DNA from 3 places in the Mesorhizobium sp. M8A.F.Ca.ET.202.01.1.1 genome. Region 3 is predicted to be linked to each of the others. Evidence: predicted binding sites of a transcription regulator. Region 3 holds the regulator's gene; each other region holds the start of a gene.
The links. The regulator PhoB, encoded in region 3, activates phosphate uptake and scavenging genes when phosphate is short. The targets are predictions, from matches to a motif close to TGTCATNNANCTGTCAT.
Positions count from the first base shown of each region.

Region 1 (6,056 bases), on a different contig from region 3:
CGAAGTAATCCGGAACCATTCCTGATGTCAGTTCGCCATTTCACCGATCTTTCCACCGTTTCCGAAGGCGATTTGCGCTTCATGCTGGATGATGCGGTGACGCGAAAGGCGCGTCTCAGGGCCGGCGAGCGGACCAAGCCGCTCGAAGGCAAGGTGCTGGCCATGATCTTCGACAAACCGTCGACGCGCACGCGCGTTTCTTTCGACGTCGGCATGCGCCAGCTTGGCGGCGAGACCATCATGTTGACCGGCACCGAGATGCAGCTCGGCCGCTCCGAGACCATCGCCGACACCGCCAAGGTGCTGTCGCGCTATGTCGACGCCATCATGATCCGCACCACCTCGCACGAGCGGCTGCTAGAGTTGACCGAGAATGCCACCGTTCCGGTGATCAACGGGCTGACCGACGACACCCACCCCTGCCAGCTGATGGCCGACATCATGACTTTCGAGGAGCATCGCGGTCCGGTGGCCGGCAAGACCATTGCCTGGACCGGCGACGGCAACAACGTGCTACACTCGCTGCTCGAGGCCTCGGCACGGTTCCGCTTCAATCTCAACGTCGCCGTACCCGAAGGCAGCGAACCGGCGCAGAAGCATGTCGACTGGTCCAAGGCGCATGGCGGCAAGCTGCATTTCACCCGCTCGCCCGAAGAAGCCGTCGACCAGGCCGACTGCATCGTCACCGACTGCTGGGTGTCGATGGGCCAGGAACACCGTGCCCGCGGCCACAATGTCTTCTCGCCCTATCAGGTCAACGCGGCGCTGATGGCCAAGGCAAAGCCCGACGCCCTGTTCATGCATTGCCTGCCGGCCCATCGCGGTGAGGAGGTGACCGACGAGGTCATCGACGGACCGCATTCGGTGGTCTTCGACGAGGCCGAAAACCGGCTGCACGCCCAGAAGGCCGTGCTTGCCTGGTGTCTCGGTGCTTGATGTGTCTTGTTGCTTGATATGTCTTGGCGCCTGAAATGCCCAGGCGCTTGATCTGCGGGGGCGCGATGCCTATCTGCGCCGCATCACGCAAATCAAGCGCGTTTGGACGCATGTGCCCACCAGGGCCGCATGGCCGCGCCCTGGAGCTTTGTCATGTTGGAAAGCCATCAAGTGACTGAACATCACCCCAAACTCGGCGAGTTCGGCTACGCCGGCGACGATCACGTCGTTCCCTTCGAAGTCGGTCCGCTCGACGTGCGTGGCCGCACGGTGCAGCTCGGGCCGATGCTCGACGCCATCCTTGGCCGCCACGACTATCCCGAGCCGGTCGCCCGCCTGCTGGCGGAAGCCTGTGTGCTGACGGTGCTGCTCGGCACCTCGCTCAAGTTCGAAGGCAAGTTCATCCTGCAGACCGGTACCGACGGGCCTGTCGACATGCTGGTCGCGGACTTTTCCACGCCCTCGGCGCTGCGCGCCTATGCGCGTTTCGACGCGGATCGGCTCGAAGCGCTGGTCGCGGCCGGCGAGACCTCGCAGCAAACGCTGCTTGGCAGCGGCGTGCTGGCGCTGACCATCGATCAGGGCGCCCATACGCAGCGCTATCAGGGCATCGTCCAGCTCGACGGCGAAACGCTGGAAGACGCGGCGCGCACCTATTTCCGCCAGTCGGAACAGATCCCGACGGATATCAGGCTCTCGGTCGCCAAGCTGCTGACGCCCGGTATCGGCGGTGCGCGCGAGCAGTGGCGCGCCGGCGGCATACTGGCGCAGTTCCTGCCGCAATCGCCCGAGCGCATGCGCGTCCCGGACCTGCCGGGTGGCGATGGCGATCCGCGCGAGGAAGTCCACGATCCGGCCGATAATTCCTGGCAGGAACTCCTCGCCTTGCTGGGCACCATCGAGCCGACCGAGCTGATCGACCCGACCATCGGCGCCGAGCGGCTGCTCTATCGCTTGTTCCACGAGCATGGCGTGCGCGTCTTCGGCGGCGTCCCGGTCACCGACCAGTGCTCGTGCTCCAGGGACAAGATCCGCGATATCCTCGAAGGCTTCTCCGCGCAGGAGATCAAGGACAGCACCGAGGATGGCGGCATCCACGTCGCCTGCGAGTTCTGCTCGACCCAGTACGACTTCGATCCGGCCGAGTTTGCGGCTCAGTAAAGCTAGTCCCTTCTCCCCGTCACTATACGGGGAGAAGGTGCCGGCAGGCGGATGAGGGGCAGCGCCAGCGTTAGTACAGGAGCTCCTTGGCTCTATCTGAAGAAATTCTCGCAAGCTCGGCGCTGCCCTCATTGTCCTGCCGGACGGTCGTCACTCGAAAAGCCAAGCAATTGGCTTTTCGTCCGCTTCGCGGACCATTCCTCAACTCCCCCGTATAGTGACGGGAGAAAAGACGCTAATTCACCGTGCGCCTTGTCCCCGGCAGATCGAGCGAGAAGGCGGGGATGGCGATGTCGAAGGTCTCGCCGCGCTTGTTGCGCATCGTGTAGCGTCCGACCATGATCCCGGACGGTGTCGAGAGCGGGCAGCCGGACGTGTATTGATAGCTGTCGCCGGGATTGAGTTCCGGCTGGTCGCCGACAACGCCCGGCCCGCGCACTTCCTCGACCCGGCCGGCGCCATCGGTGATGTGCCAATAGCGCGACAACAACTGCACGAACTCGTCCGACTGGTTGTCGATCGTTATCTGATAGCCCCAGACATAGCGGTTCTCCGAGGGATCCGAACGGTCCTCGAGATAGAACGGCCTGACCTGCACTTCGATGTTGCGCGTCACGGCGCGGTACATGAGCGGCTCCAAAACAACCCGATGACTTTCAGCGCTCCCGGTGAGCAGGTCAACGTGCGCGTCTTGTCGCGGCTGACCTTGAACCGCAGGTGCCGGCAAAGAATGTCATTTAAGTGACACACGACAATGGTGGTGTGCACGAACCGGGCGACTCGGCGCTCTGTCGAACTGTTGAAAACGGCCACGATGCCGGCCGCCTTTCCGGAGTGACCAGATCTCGATGGAACTCACCTTCATAGCCGCCTCGCTTTCGACCGCACTCATCCTTTCAAACGCCGCCAGCATTTCGCTCGCCGCTTCACAGCTGAAACGGCGCAACACGATCGCCCCGCCAGCCGGCAAGCCGCAACCGGTCTCGATCGTCGTCCCGTCGCGGGGCGTCGAGCCGTTCACGCATGAGACGCTGGAACGCGCCTTCGCCCTCGACTGGCCACGCTACGAACTGATCTTCTGCGTCGCCCATCCCGACGATCCGGTGGTCAAACTGATAAACAGGGCGATTGCCCGGTTTCCCAAGGTGCCGGCCCGGCTGCTGATCGGTGACGACCGCGTCAGCGCCAATCCAAAGCTCAACAATTGCGTCAAGGGTTGGGAAGCGGCACGCCACAACTGGGTCATCCTTGCCGATTCCAACGTCCTGATGCCGAGGAACTATGTCGAGCACATGATGGCGGCATGGCGGCCCGACACCGGCCTTGTCTGCTCGACGCCGATCGGCTCGCGGCCCGAGGGTTTCTGGGCCGATGTCGAATGCGCCTTCCTTAACACATTGCAGGCCCGCTGGCAGTATGCCGGCGAGGCGCTCGGCCTCGGCTTTGCCCAGGGCAAGAGCATGCTGTGGAACAAGCCGATGCTGGATGCCAATGGCGGCATTCGGGCGCTGGCCGCCGAGATCGCCGAGGACGCTGCCGCCACCAAGCTGGTGAACGGCCTCGGCTTGCGCGTCAATCTCGTTGCCGCGCCCTTCGAGCAGCCGCTCGGCCAGCGCACGCTTGGCGAGATCTGGTCGCGTCAGGCCCGCTGGGCGCGCCTGCGCCGCGTCACCTTCCCGCTGTTCTTCGCGCCCGAAATCCTGACCGGCGCGGCGGTGCCTCTCGCGCTTGCCCTGGTTGCTGCGGCGAGCGCCGGCATCAGCCTCTGGGCAACCGCGATTGCCGTGTTGGCGGCCTTCTACCTTCCGGAGTGCGCACTGGCCTTGTCCAAGGGCTGGTACCTGTCGCCGCGCATGGTCGCGGCCATGATTGCGCGGGACGTGATGCTCCCAACCCTCTGGGCGCGCGGCTGGCTCGGCGGCGCCGTCGACTGGCGCGGCAACGTAATGACCATCCGCACCAAGGCGGCCGAACTGGAGGAGACGCCGTCGCGCGCCTGATCGCCGCGACCGACGCTCCCAAACAGCCTATTTGGCGGTCTTCAGCGCCTGCGCGATGTCTTCCAGCAGGTCGTCGGCGTCCTCCAGGCCGACCGACAGCCTGAGCGTCCCTGGCCCGATGCCGAGTTCGGCGCGGGCCTCGTCGCTCAGGTTCTTGTGCGTCGTCGTCGCCGGATGGGTGATCAGGCTCTTGGCATCGCCGAGATTGTTCGAGATCAGCACGATGTCGAGGGCGTTCTGCAGCGCGAAGGCCGCCGGCTTGCCGCCCTTGACGTCGAGGCAGATCAGCGTCGAGCCGCCCGACATCTGCTTCTTGACGATGGCGGCCTGCGGATGGTCGGCGCGGCCGGGATAGATGACGCGGGCGATCTGCGGCTGCTCGGCCAGGAAGTCGGCGATCCTGCCGGCGCTTTCCGTCTGCTGGCGCACGCGCAGCGGCAGCGTTTCGAGCCCCTTCAGCAAGGTCCAGGCATTGAACGGCGACAGGCTGGGGCCGGTGTGGCGGAAATAGTCGTGCAGGTTTTCGTCGATCCACTTCTTGTCCGACAGGATGACGCCGCCGAGGCAACGGCCCTGGCCGTCAATATGCTTGGTGGCCGAGTAGACGACGATGTGCGCACCAAGCTGCAACGGCTTCTGCTGCAGCGGCGTGGCGAAGACATTGTCGACGACAAGCCGCGCGCCGATCGAATTGGCAAGCGAGGCGACGGCTGATATGTCGACGACTTCCAGCGTCGGATTGGTCGGGCTTTCCAGGAAGAACAGCTTGGTGTTCGGCCTGACCGCCTTTTCCCAATTGGCGATATCGGTGCCGTCGACCAAGGTCGCCTCGATGCCATAGCGCGGCGCCAGCGTCTCGACCACCCAGCGACAGGAGCCGAACAGCGCGCGCGCCGCAATGATATGATCGCCGGCCTTGACGCTGCACAGAAGGGCCGCGGTCACCGCCGCCATGCCCGACGCCGTGGCGCGCGCGTCCTCGGCGCCTTCGAGAGCGCACATGCGCTTTTCGAACATGTCGACGGTCGGGTTGGCGTAACGCGAATAGATGAAGCCAGGCTCTTCGCCCTTGAAGCGGGCTTCCGCCGCCTGGGCGGTTTTATAGACATAGCCCTGGGTCAGGTACATCGCCTCGGCGGTTTCGCCGAATTGGGAACGCAGGGTTCCGCCATGCACGAGTGCCGTCTGAGGTTTCCAGTTGCGCTTCTTGGTGCTCATCGCTTTGTTCCAGACACAAAAAAACCGGCCGCGAAAGTCGCAACCGGTCCATACGGCCTTGCGGCCCGACGGTCCTTTAGCGACTTGTTTAACGTGGCTGCAAGCCGACCGGCCAAATCACCACGGGATAACGACCCTTTAGACCCGCGCCACGCTTGCGTCAATTGCCGGCTTCATTAAGAGGTTTGTACCAAGGCAGGTTCCGCAAAAGTGCCCGGTGGTTTTGCGGCAAGAACCTGCACCAAAAGAGACCAGTCTTGGGCGGAGCCAGACTTTGCGGCAGACAGGCATTCTTCCTGATCAGGACATTTCGGCGCTGTTCAAGTCCGGCGCGCTGAAGTCGCCGCGCGCGCTCGATGCCGATCAGATCCAGCCGGCGAGCCTTGATCTCAGATTGGGGAAAAAGGCCTGGCGGGTGCGCGCCTCGTTCCTGCCCGGCCCCAACCACAAGGTCTCGGAAAAGCTCGATCGGCTGCAACTCCACGAGATTAATCTGACCGAAGGCGCGGTTCTCGAAACCGGCTGCGTCTATATCGTGCCGCTGCTCGAAAGTCTGGCCCTGCCGGCTGGCATTTCGGCTTCGGCCAATCCGAAGAGCTCGACCGGGCGGCTCGACATCTTCACCCGCGTCATGACCGATCGCGGCCACGAGTTCGACAAGATCGCCGCCGGCTATCACGGCCCGCTCTATCTCGAGGTCAGTCCGCGCACTTTTCCGATCGTCGTGCGCACCGGTTCGCG
Region 1 covers NZ_SRUN01000013.1:216,051-222,106, forward strand. Annotated here, with positions in the region: gene EN845_RS26190 (aspartate aminotransferase family protein) at 1-8, shown strand, start outside; gene argF (ornithine carbamoyltransferase) at 25-936, shown strand; gene EN845_RS26200 (Hsp33 family molecular chaperone) at 1,066-2,097, shown strand; gene apaG (Co2+/Mg2+ efflux protein ApaG) at 2,333-2,725, opposite strand; gene EN845_RS26210 (ceramide glucosyltransferase) at 2,946-4,097, shown strand; gene EN845_RS26215 (O-succinylhomoserine sulfhydrylase) at 4,125-5,315, opposite strand; SAM riboswitch at 5,372-5,449, opposite strand; gene EN845_RS26220 (2'-deoxycytidine 5'-triphosphate deaminase) at 5,590-6,056, shown strand, end outside.
Region 1: EN845_RS26210 (ceramide glucosyltransferase) is a predicted target of PhoB. The motif match lies at 2,829-2,845, and genes of this name have one in related genera.

Region 2 (6,056 bases), on a different contig from region 3:
AAGGATGCTTCTCAACAGGTTCTGGCGCTCGAAGAGCGGCAATTTCGCGCTTCTCATGGGGTTGGGGCTACCCGCCATTCTGTCGGCAGTGGCCTTCGCGACCGATGTCTCGACCATGATGCGGGCGAAGAGCAACCTGCAGAACGCGCTCGATGCGGCAAACCTTGCCTCCTCGCATCTTGGCGATCTCGACATGACCCGCACCGATGCTTTCGACCGCTATTTCCAGGCCAACATCGCTGGCCATGGCGAACTCGTCAACGCGCAGGCGACCCTGACCGTCGATAGGGGCGTCAATTTCATCAAGACCAAGGCGGTCGCCTCGGCCGACGTCAATCTGAACTTCGCTTTCCTGTTTGGCCAGAGCAAGCACATCGTGGTCGATGCCTCGGCGGCCGAGTCCAATAACCAGCTCGAAGTCGTGCTGGTTCTGGACAATACCGGCTCGATGGCTGGCGCCCGCATGACGGCTCTGAGGACGGCGACGAAGTCGTTGCTGGATACGCTCGAATCGACAAAGTCGCCGACGCGCCAGGTCCGTGCCTCGCTGGTTCCCTTCGTCACGGCCGTGAACGTCAATGGCGACGGGTTCGATCCGTCCTGGATCGACATGGACGGCAAATCCTCGACCAACGGTATCAATTTCCCCGTCATCGACGGCAAGCGCCCGAACCACATGGCCCTGTTCAGGCAGCTCAAGGACACCGGATGGGCCGAGCCCGGATGGAACGACACGGGATGGAAGGGCTGCGTGGAGGCGCGGGCCGGCGCCTACAACATTTCCGACACGCCGCCCGACCCGGCTAAGCCCGACACGCTGTTCGTTCCCTATTTTGCGCCGGATGATCCGGGAGATGCGCAGATGCCGTCCAGTTCCTATGGCAATGAGGCAAAATACTACAACAATTCCTATCTCAGCGACGCCAGCGACACGGTCAAGCTAGACAAACAGAAAGGCGACAACCGGCTCGGCATCGACTTCAGCGGCCTCGACAGCGATCCCGACAAAGCCACCAAGGAACAGGTTGCCAAATATGTGGCGCCGGCCAAGGAACTTATCACCGAGACAGGAACTCCCGTCACCGTTGGTCCCAACCGTTCCTGCCCGACCCCCGTCGTTCCCCTGACCGACGATTTCGACAAATTGCGTAAGGCGGCGAGCCAGATGACGGAATGGAACGGCTCCGGCACCAACGTCTCGGAGGGGCTGTCCTGGGGCATGCGGGTGCTCTCGCCCGGCGCGCCCTATACCGGCGGCGCGCCATTCAAGACGCCTGGCGTCAGCAAGATCGTACTCCTGCTCACCGACGGTGAGAACGTCGTCTACGGCGCCAGCCAGCAATCGACGAAGTCCGACTACACATCCTACGGCTATCTGGCGGGTGGCCGCTTCGGGTCGGACAATCAGACGACGGCGGCCCGCAATGTCGACGGCTGGACGAAGAGCGTCTGCACGCAGTTGAAGAACCAGGGCGTGCAGATTTACACGATGGTGCTGCAGTCCGACACCGCCGCCAACCGCACGCTTTACAGCGCCTGCGCTTCCGATCCGAGCGATTATTATGCCGTCAACGATCCGGCCAAGCTGCCGAATGTTTTTCAGCAGATCGCCAACAAGTTCTCGAAGCTGCAACTGACGAATTGAGCGCCCGATGCCGAGAGCGCGCGATACATCCGGGGGGTCCAGACCTCAACTCGTATGGGCGACAACCTTGTCGACCGTCTCGGGGAAGAAGTCGGGCGCGGCATGGCGCTTGCCGAACATCATGTCGTACTGGATCAGCCGGAAGTCGCGGATCGCCGGGTCGATCTCTTTCTGACGCGACCAGTCGGCCGTGGCCGCGCCGGCCGGCGTGAGCAGCAGGTTGCGGTCGACAACGCGATAGCGCTCCCGCATCTCGCCCAGGAAGCCGGTGTAGTAGGGGTGGGTGATGCCCGCGGCGGTGAGGATATGATAGGGCAGGAACGCAGGACTCACCGTCCCCAGATTCTCGACCGGGCCCGAACGGTTCGACCAGATGATCAGCGGAGTCGCGTGATGTTCGAGAGCGGCTTCCGGCGTCGGTTCCTTGCGGGGCGCGACGTTGTCCTTCAGGAAGCCGGTCTCGACATAGACCGGCCCGAGCGGCGGCAGGTGGTCACCGAAAAAGGCGACAATCGTTGGCCGCTCGCGCGTCTTGGCCCATTCGATCAGCCGCTCGAGGCCGCGGTCCGCGTCGGCTGAACCCTCGGCGTAGGAGAGCAGCGAGTCCCGCGCCCACTGGCTGATCGGCGCCTGCACCGAGTGGGTCGGGTTCGAATAACGGTTCGGCTCATACGGGCCATGGTTCTGCAGGCTGACCGCGAAGAAGAAGACGGGGTCGTCGCTGGCGTCGGCTTCGCGGATGATCTCGTCGGTCATCGCGGCGTCGGATGCCAGCGGTCCGCGCTTTTCCATAGGCGGCAGCGTTTCTTCCGATTTGAAGTCGTTGAAGCCGAAATCGGCATAGACGGCGCCGCGATTCCAGAACCAGTTGGTGCCTGGATGGATGGCGCGTGCCCTATAGCCTTCGCTCTTCAGGAAGGTCGCCATCGATGGCGTCGGGGTGCGTACATACTGCTGGTAGGGGATGCTACCGGCCGGCAGGAAGGCGTTCGAGAACCCGGTCAGCGCTTCGAATTCGATATTGGCGGTCATGCCGCCGAATTCGGGCGAGAACATCGAGCCCGAGCGGAGCGACCGCACATTGGGGATCGGATCGGGCGTGATGGTGACGCCGGGCAGCTTGGTCGAATCCCAGAAGGATTCGCTCATGACGATGATGATGTCTGGCTTCTGGGCCGGCACCGAGGCGCTCACATCGGGCCTGTCGATCGCCGCGATTGCCTTGTCGGAATAGCCCGGCGGGGCAGAGACGTGCGCCATCGGCACGTTGAGCGCGAAGGCGAGCGCAAAGCCGTTGGAGGCGTAGTTTTCCTTCTGGTCCCACATAATCGGGATGATCTGCAGCCGGTCCCTGGTCCACGAGAAGGTGGCGTAGTCCATGATTGAGACGAAGAAGGCGAGCAGTGGCACCGCCAGCGTCAGCCGGGCGAGGCGGCCCTTGTGGCTGAGGGCTGGAACCTTGCGGCGCCAAAGACGCCAGCCGTAGACGAGCAGGGACAGGCCGACCACGATGCCCGCGACCATGGCGAGCGCGGTCATTGGCCGCTCGCGCACCAGCAGAGGCAACAGCGCGAAGATCTGTCGGGCGTAAAGGAAGTCCGTCGGATAGAGCGGGTCGCCGAGATAATGCGACTTCTGGTGGCCGACAAAGGCCAGCGATAGGGTCAGCGGCGCGACGATCATCAGGCTTTGATGACTGCGGCCGAGCACGGCATCGAGGCCGATCAGGACCAGCGCGAACACGACGATGGTGGTCCAGCCCGGCTTGAACGGCTGCAGGAAGAAGGAAACGGTGCCGGCGACATCACCGCGCACGATCAGTTCGATGGCGAACACCATGACGGCCGAGATCGCCAGGCTGATCAGCCCGTAGCGGACGACCGGCCATCGCCGGCCCGGCAGATAGCCGGTGGACGGATCGTCTTCCAGGAATTGCGGCGCGGCGTTGCCGGCACGTTTCGAACTCTTTGCCACTTTAACTTCCCACCCAAAGACAACCCACGTCATTCGATTGTCATATAATTGTCACGCAAAGCTAGCGCCTGTGACGGAAATAAGAAGAGCCAGCAAACGATTCGTGAGCGGTTTTCATCAGGTGTGATCGCCAAAAAGCCCTTTCGGAACAGGCACTCGCTCAAGGATACGGCCTTCGGCATGGGCTGAAGTGGCTTGACTTGGCGGCCTGCCTTGCGTCACAGGCAGGGAAAATTCGTAGTATCACGCAAGCAGAACCAGTCTGGGGAGCCCTCGCATGGCCGTCGCATTTACCTTTCCAGGACAGGGCAGCCAGGCTGTCGGCATGGGCAAGGATCTCGCCGATGCCTTTCCCGAAGCGCGCAGGGTCTTCCAGGAAGTCGATGATGCGCTCGGCGAAAACCTGTCGAAGCTGATCTGGGAAGGTCCCGAAGAGACCTTGACGCTGACGGCCAACGCGCAGCCGGCCCTGATGGCGGTATCGCTGGCGGCGATCAGGGCGCTGGAAGCGCGCGGTTTCTCGCTGAAGGACCAGGTCGCCTATGTCGCCGGCCATTCGCTGGGCGAATATTCGGCACTCGCCGCCGCCGGCTTCGTTTCCGTCGCCGATGCCGCTCGTCTGCTGCGCATTCGCGGTAACGCCATGCAGGCGGCGGTGCCGGCCGGCGAGGGCGCCATGGCGGCGATCATCGGGTTGGAGCAGGCCGATGTCGAAGATGCCTGCGCCGAGGCCGCCAAGGGCTCGATTTGCCAGATCGCCAACGACAATGGCGGCGGCCAGCTGGTCATCTCAGGTGCAAAGGTCGCGGTCGAGCTGGCAGCGAAACTGTGCACCGATAAGGGCGCCAAGCGTGCGCTGATGCTGCAGGTGTCGGCGCCCTTCCATTCGGCGCTGATGGCGCCGGCGGCCAACGTCATGCGCGAGGCGCTTGCCGGCGTGGCAAAGACCGCGCCAGTCGTTCCCGTCGTGTCCAACGTATCGGTGCAGCCGTCGACCGATCCCGACGAGATCGCCGGGCGCTTGGTCGAGCAGGTGACCGGTCGCGTGCGCTGGCGCGAAACGGTGGAATGGTTCGGCGCCAACGGCATCACCACGCTTTACGAGATCGGTGCCGGCAAGGTGCTTTCGGGACTGGCTCGCCGCATCAACCGCGATATCGCCACCGCGTCCGTCGGTTCCTCGGCCGAGGTCGAGGCGGCACTTGCGGCGCTTGCATAAAGCGCCATTTGAGACCATCCCTATAAGGGGCGCCCTCTTCTCAACCTGGAGACAAAAATGTTCGAATTGACCGGCCGCAAGGCGCTTGTCACCGGCGCATCGGGGGGCATCGGCGAGGCGATCGCCAGGGTGCTGCATGCGCAGGGCGCGATCGTCGGCCTGCACGGCACGCGCGTCGAGAAACTGGAAACGCTGGCCTCCGAACTGGGCGATCGGGTCAAGCTGTTCCCGGCCAACCTGTCGAACCGTGACGAGGTCAAGACACTCGGCCAGAAGGCGGAGGCCGATCTCGAGGGCGTCGATATCCTGGTCAACAATGCCGGCATCACCAAGGACGGCCTGTTCGTGCGCATGTCGGACGCCGACTGGGATACGGTGCTGGAGGTCAATCTCACCGCCGTTTTCCGGCTGACCCGTGAACTGACCCACCCGATGATGCGCCGCCGCCATGGCCGCATCATCAACATCACATCGGTGGTCGGCGTGACCGGCAATCCCGGCCAGGCGAACTACTGCGCCTCCAAGGCCGGCATGATCGGCTTGTCCAAATCGCTGGCGCAGGAAATCGCCACCCGCAACATCACCGTCAACTGCGTCGCTCCGGGCTTCATCGAATCGGCGATGACCGACAAGCTCAACGAGAAGCAGAAAGAGGCGATCATGGCGGCGATCCCGACGAAGCGCATGGGCACCAGTGCCGAAGTGGCGTCCGCCGTTGCTTATCTGGCTTCGAACGAGGCCGCCTACGTAACCGGGCAAACCATCCACGTGAATGGCGGCATGGCGATGATCTGAGCGAGCTCCGGCAGCAACATCGCCGCGCTGTGAAAACCCACCATTTCGGCTTGGACCTCGGCAATTTTTCGTGTAATGCGGCCCGCAACCCGGCGGTTCGGGCAAAAACCGGTCCGTGGCCGTTGCGTTTCCGGCAGGACCATCTTTCAGCTTGATTAGCGGCATTCCGCCCGCTAACGAAGACAGACAAACAAAAGACGAGGATGCCCCAAATGAGTGACACCGCAGAGCGCGTCAAGAAGATCGTCATCGAGCACCTTGGCGTCGATGCCGACAAAGTGACGGAGCAGGCGAGCTTCATCGATGATCTGGGCGCTGACAGCCTCGACACGGTTGAACTCGTCATGGCGTTCGAAGAAGAATTCGGCGTCGAGATCCCCGACGACGCAGCAGAGACCATTCTGACCGTTGGCGATGCGGTGA
Region 2 covers NZ_SRUN01000001.1:702,330-708,385, reverse strand. Annotated here, with positions in the region: gene EN845_RS03795 (pilus assembly protein) at 5-1,645, shown strand; gene EN845_RS03790 (LTA synthase family protein) at 1,691-3,652, opposite strand; gene fabD (ACP S-malonyltransferase) at 3,897-4,838, shown strand; gene fabG (3-oxoacyl-[acyl-carrier-protein] reductase) at 4,896-5,633, shown strand; gene EN845_RS03775 (acyl carrier protein) at 5,846-6,056, shown strand, end outside.
Region 2: EN845_RS03790 (LTA synthase family protein) is a predicted target of PhoB. The motif match lies at 3,658-3,674, and genes of this name have one in related genera.

Region 3 (6,056 bases):
ACGGCAGCGTGGTGATGACGATCATCGCCGTGATCGTCGGCACGCCGATCGGCGTGCTCGCCGGTACCTACATGGCCGAATACGGCCGCTTCTCCAAGCTCACCACCATCGTGCGCTTCATCAACGATATCCTGTTGTCGGCGCCATCGATCATCATCGGCCTGTTCGTCTACGAGCTGATGGTGCGGCCGATGGGACATTTCTCCGCCATTGCCGGCGCCGTTGCGCTGGCCATCCTGGTCATTCCGGTCGTGGTGCGCACCACCGAGGACATGCTCAACCTGGTGCCGAACGCGCTGCGTGAAGCCGGCACCGCGATCGGCGCGCCGCGCTGGGTGGTCATCAAATCTGTCGCTTACCGCGCCGCGCTCTCCGGCATCGTCACCGGCATATTGCTCGCCATCGCCCGCATCTCCGGCGAGACGGCGCCGCTGCTCTTCACCGCGCTCAACAACCAGTTCTGGTCGAGCAATCTCAACGCGCCGATGGCCAGCCTGCCTGTCACCATCTTCCAGTTCGCTCTCAGCCCCTATGAGGAATGGCAGCAACTGGCATGGACCGGCGCACTCATAATCACCCTGACGGTTCTCGGCCTGAGCATTTTCGCCCGCAGCCTTACCGGACGCAGAGAGGACAGATGAAACCGATGTTGTCCACCGAGTTGAACACGCCCGAAGTGGCCGTGGATAAGGCCAAGATCGAGGTCAAGAACCTCAACTTCTACTACGGCCAGTCGAAGGCGTTGAAGGATATCAGCCTGTCGCTGCCCGAGCGCAGCGTCACCGCCTTCATCGGCCCGTCGGGCTGCGGGAAGTCGACGCTGCTGCGCGTCTTCAACCGCATCTACGAGCTCTACCCGAAGCAGAGCGCCGACGGCCAGGTGCTGCTCGACGGCCAGAACATCCTCGACCGCTCGCAGGATCTCAATCTCCTGCGCACCAAGATCGGCATGGTGTTCCAGAAGCCGACGCCGTTCCCGATGTCGATCTACGAGAACATCGCTTTCGGCGTCCGTCTCTACGAGAAGATCAGCAAGTCCGAGATGGACGGCCGTGTCGAACAGGCGCTGAAGCGCGCGGCATTGTGGACCGAGGTCAAGGACAAGCTCAACGCCAGCGGCCTCAGCCTGTCGGGCGGCCAGCAGCAGCGTCTTTGCATCGCCCGCACCGTGGCGGTGAAGCCGGAAGTCATCCTGCTCGACGAACCAGCGTCGGCGCTCGATCCGCTGTCGACCGCCAAGATCGAGGAACTGATCGACGAGCTGCAGGCCGACTACACGATCGTCATCGTCACCCACAACATGCAGCAGGCGGCGCGCGTGTCGCGCCAGACGGCGTTCATGTATCTGGGCGAACTGGTCGAATTCGACAAGACCGAGAAGATCTTCACGTCGCCTCGCGAGAAGCGCACGCAGGACTACATCACCGGCCGCTTCGGCTGATATCACGCATACGAGGACCAGGATCATGGCCGAACACACAGTCGCAGCCTTCGATGAGGATCTCGGACAGATCAGCAGGCTGATCAGCGACATGGGCGATCTCGCCGGCACGATGGTCGGCGGCGCCACCAAGGCTCTGCTGAATTCCGACAACGCGCTGGCACAGCGCGTCGTCTCCGACGACGCCATCATGGATGCGCGCCAGCGCGAACTCGACGACCGCGCCATCACCCTGATCGCCAAGCGCCAGCCGATGGCCGACGATCTGCGTCATGTCGTCGGCTCGATCCGCATGGCGGGCGACCTCGAGCGCATCGGCGACCTTGCCAAGAACATCGCCAAGCGCGTCGGTTCCGTCGGCCTCACCGCCACGCCGCGCGACCTGTCGCACTCGATCGATTCCATGGCGCAGCTGGTGCTGATCCAGGTGCAGGGCGTGGTCGAGGAATATGCGGCCGGCGATGCCGCCGCCCTCGCCAAGCTCAGGAATGACGACGAACGCATCGACGTCAAATACACCTCGGTGTTCCGCGAACTGCTGACCTACATGATGGAGGATCCGCGCAACATCACGGCTTGCACGCATCTCTTGTTCTGCGCCAAGAATCTCGAGCGCATCGGCGACCATGTGACCAACATCGCCGAGAATGCGTATTATGTGCTGACCGGAACGCAACTGCCCGCCAATCGTCCTAAGCAGGACGAGACGGCGATGTCGGCGCCGGCGGCTTGACGATAGGATGATCTGCCAATGATCGCGCCACGCATCATGGTGGTGGAGGACGAGGAGCCGCTCGGCGTGCTCCTCCGCTACAATCTGGAATCGGAAGGCTATCAGGTCGAGGTGGTGACGCGCGGCGACGAAGCCGAGATCCGCCTCCAGGAGAATGTGCCCGACCTCCTGGTGCTCGACTGGATGGTGCCGGCGGTTTCCGGCATCGAACTCTGTCGGCGCCTGCGAATGCGGCCCGAGACCGAGAGGTTGCCGATCATCATGCTGACGGCGCGCGGTGAGGAGAGCGACCGCGTGCGTGGCCTTTCGACCGGCGCCGACGACTATCTGGTCAAGCCGTTCTCGACGCCGGAATTCATGGCCCGGGTCAAGGCGCTGCTGCGTCGCGCCAAGCCGGAAGTGCTGTCCAGCGTGCTCAAGGTCGGCGACATCGTGCTCGACCGTGAATCGCACCGGGTCTATCGCAAGAAGAGCGAAATCCGGCTCGGACCGACCGAGTTCCGGCTGCTCGAATTCATGATGCGCCATCCCGGCCGGGTGTTCTCGCGCAGCCAGTTGCTCGACAATGTCTGGGGCGAGACGATCTATATCGACGAGCGCACGGTGGACGTACATGTCGGCCGGCTGCGCAAAGCGGTCAACAATGGCCGCATGCCCGACGTCATCCGCACCATCCGCGGAGCGGGCTACGCGATCAGGGAAGACTAGGTCGAGGGCGGCTACGCCCCTGACTTCGTCATCCGCGAGCGAAGCGACGCGGCGCAGACCCGAGGATCCATGCCGGGACCTCGACGCGTCGCCGCAGTGCAGAATTCTGCGCCGTTGCACTCTACGATCGAGGTCACGGCATGGATCCCAGGGTCTCCGCGACGCCGCTTCGCGGCTGCTCCGCCCAGGGATCACGACCTTGAGGGCGCTCGGCCAACCTCCAGCATTGGTGGTGATTCATTCACCGGAGCGTTCGCTCAGGCCACGCTCTTCCCAGCACTGCCTCTCGCCTGCACTCCCGGCGCGAAAATCTCCTGGTCGACGAAGGTCAAGGCGCGCATGGCGCAGCCTTCGCGGATGAGCGGCAGTTCGTTCGGCTCGGTGTCGAAGGAAATCGATTCCGAATGCTGGCCGCCGGCGGTCTGGGCGATGGCCTCGCGCAAGGCCGGCTCGATCAGATCGAAGGCGGCGGCACTGACACCGACCATGGCGACCGGCGCCGGGTCGATCAGCGCGAACAGGCTGCCCAGCCCATAGCCCAGCGCCTCGCCCGCCTTGCGATAGGCTTCGCGCTCCGGTCCGTCTTTCTCCCTTGCCGTCGCGGCGAGTGTCCGCATCTGCGCGTCGCTGACATCGGCGACCGGTTCGGCGTCCTCGCCAAGCTGCCTGGCATTACGCCAGATGGCATAGTTGCCGGCATAGGCCTCGACGCAGCCGCGCCGCCCGCAACGGCAGAGCGCGCCGCCCGGGCGATGGATCATGTGGCCGAATTCGCCGCCCGATGAATGGGTGCCGGTGAACAGTTCGCCCTTGAGCACCAGGCCCATGCCGATGCCGTGCGAGAGCAGGATGGCGATGAAGTCGTCGCGGTAGCGTTGAGGGTCGCGCCAGCGCAACGCCACCGCCATCATGTTGCAGTCGTTCTCCATGGTGGCGGGGATGCCGAATTCGGCTTCGAGTATGTCGGCGAAGGCAATGTCCGTCTGCGGCGTGATCGGCGACCACAGCATGGCACGCGCCTTGGTGTCGGTGATGCCCTGGATCGCCAGCGCGATGCGGGCAACACTGCGGATATCGAGATCGGGGTCCTCGATGCGGCGGCGCACTATTGCCGTGCATTCGCCGATCAGCGCCTCGCGCGACATGGTCAGCGTGTCCAGCCGGCGCTGCTCCTCGGCGACCACCTGGCCGGCATAATCGATGACGGCGACGGATAGGAAATTCAGCGACAGCACCACGGTCATCACAGCCGCGGCCTCGGGGTTGAGGCCGAGGCCAACCTGCGGCCGGCCGCGTTTGAGCGAGCCGGCCTCGTTCGGCTTGCCTTCGGTCAGGATACCTTCGCCGATCAGGTCGGCGGATATCGCCGATATGGTCGAGTGGCTGAGGCCAGTGGTGGCGGCGATCTCGGTGCGCGAGGGCTGACCATCCCGGCGCACGGCTGCAATCACCATTGCGCGGTTGCGCCGGCGCAGATCGTCGTGGCGGATTCCCACCGACATGCTTTCCCTCCCGGCTGCCGCGGTTCTTGATCCCCCTCGAATACCTCCGGCAACAGGGTCAAACACTGGCAGAAGCGGCCGGTGCTGTCATTTATTTATTGCGAGGCTCGAAAAAAAATTTCTGGCACCTCAAAATCCATCAGAATCGATGTTGACAGTGTTCTGGCGATGGACCAGTGTTTTTTCGAGGCTCGAAAAAATAGAGCCTTTGTGCCGGCCTTCGGGCCAGTTTGGTCGCGCCATACGCGGCGCAGGGAGGATATCATGAAGAGATTCACAGCCGCCATCCTGGCGGGTGTCGCCATGTCGCTGACACTGGTGTCGGTCGCGCAGGCGAAGGACAAGGTCATCGGCGTTTCCTGGTCCAACTTCCAGGAAGAGCGCTGGAAGACCGACGAGGCCGCCATGAAGAAGGCGATCGAGGCCGCGGGCGACAAGTACATTTCCGCCGATGCGCAGTCCAATCCCGGCAAGCAGCTGACCGATGTCGAGAGCCTGATTTCGCAGGGCGCCAATTCGCTGATCATCCTGGCGCAGGATGCCTCGGCCATCGGTCCGGCGGTGCAGAAAGCGCTCGACGAGGGCATTCCGGTCGTCGGCTATGACCGCCTGATCGAAAACAAGGACGTCTTCTACCTGACCTTCGACAACAAGGAAGTCGGCCGCATGCAGGCCCGCGAAGTGTTCAAGGTGAAGCCTGAAGGCAACTACGTCTTCATCAAGGGCTCGGGTGCCGACCCGAATGCCGACTTCCTGTTCTCGGGCTCGATGGAAGTGCTGAAGGAAGCCATCGACTCGGGCAAGATCAAGAATGTCGGCGAGGCCTATACGGACGGCTGGCTGCCCGCCAACGCCCAGAAGAACATGGAGCAGTTCCTCACCGCCAATGACAACAAGGTCGACGCGGTGGTCGCGGCCAATGACGGCACCGCCGGCGGCGTCGTCGCGGCGCTGACGGCGCAGGGGCTCGCCGGCACCGTGCCGGTCTCTGGCCAGGACGGCGACCACGCCGCGCTCAACCGCATCGCGCTCGGCACCCAGACCGTGTCGGTGTGGAAGGACGCGCGTGAACTCGGCAAGAACGCCGCCGAGATCGCCTCGCAGCTCGCCGACGGCAAGAAGATGACCGACATCGCCGGCGTGAAGGACTTCACGACGCCTGGCGGCAACACCGTCAAGTCGCTGTTCCTGACCCCGGTCGCCATCACCAAGGATAATCTCAACCTCGTCATCGACGCCGGCTGGATCAAGAAGGACGAAGTCTGCGCGGGCGTCGCCGCCGGCAGCGTTGCGGCCTGCAACTGAGTTTGACCGCTTGAAGAAATGAAGGCGCCGCGGCCCAAAGCCGCGGCGTTTTCTCAAAAAGATTTGTGTTTCCGCATCACGCGGATAGCTTCTAGGCTGGCTTCGGCATCCGCGTAGACGGCCAGCCGGTTGGAGGAAATCATGACCGATACGACGTCCAACCCGCAGGCCGACACCGCGCGCGCCTCGGAACTCGGCGCGGTCGCCCGGTTCCTGAAGGCGACCGAGATCGACACCCGCATGCTCGGCATGATCGGCGCCCTGCTGCTGATCTGGGTCGCGCTGCATGTGATTTCGAGCCTGCGTCTCGGCGTCAATCCGCTCGATTTCGACAGCCGCACGTTTCTCACGCCGCGCAATCTGTGGA
Region 3 covers NZ_SRUN01000007.1:228,802-234,857, forward strand. Annotated here, with positions in the region: gene pstA (phosphate ABC transporter permease PstA) at 1-641, shown strand, start outside; gene pstB (phosphate ABC transporter ATP-binding protein PstB) at 638-1,441, shown strand; gene phoU (phosphate signaling complex protein PhoU) at 1,467-2,174, shown strand; gene phoB (phosphate regulon transcriptional regulator PhoB) at 2,193-2,882, shown strand; gene EN845_RS17555 (ROK family protein) at 3,140-4,384, opposite strand; gene xylF (D-xylose ABC transporter substrate-binding protein) at 4,649-5,689, shown strand; gene EN845_RS17565 (sugar ABC transporter permease) at 5,831-6,056, shown strand, end outside.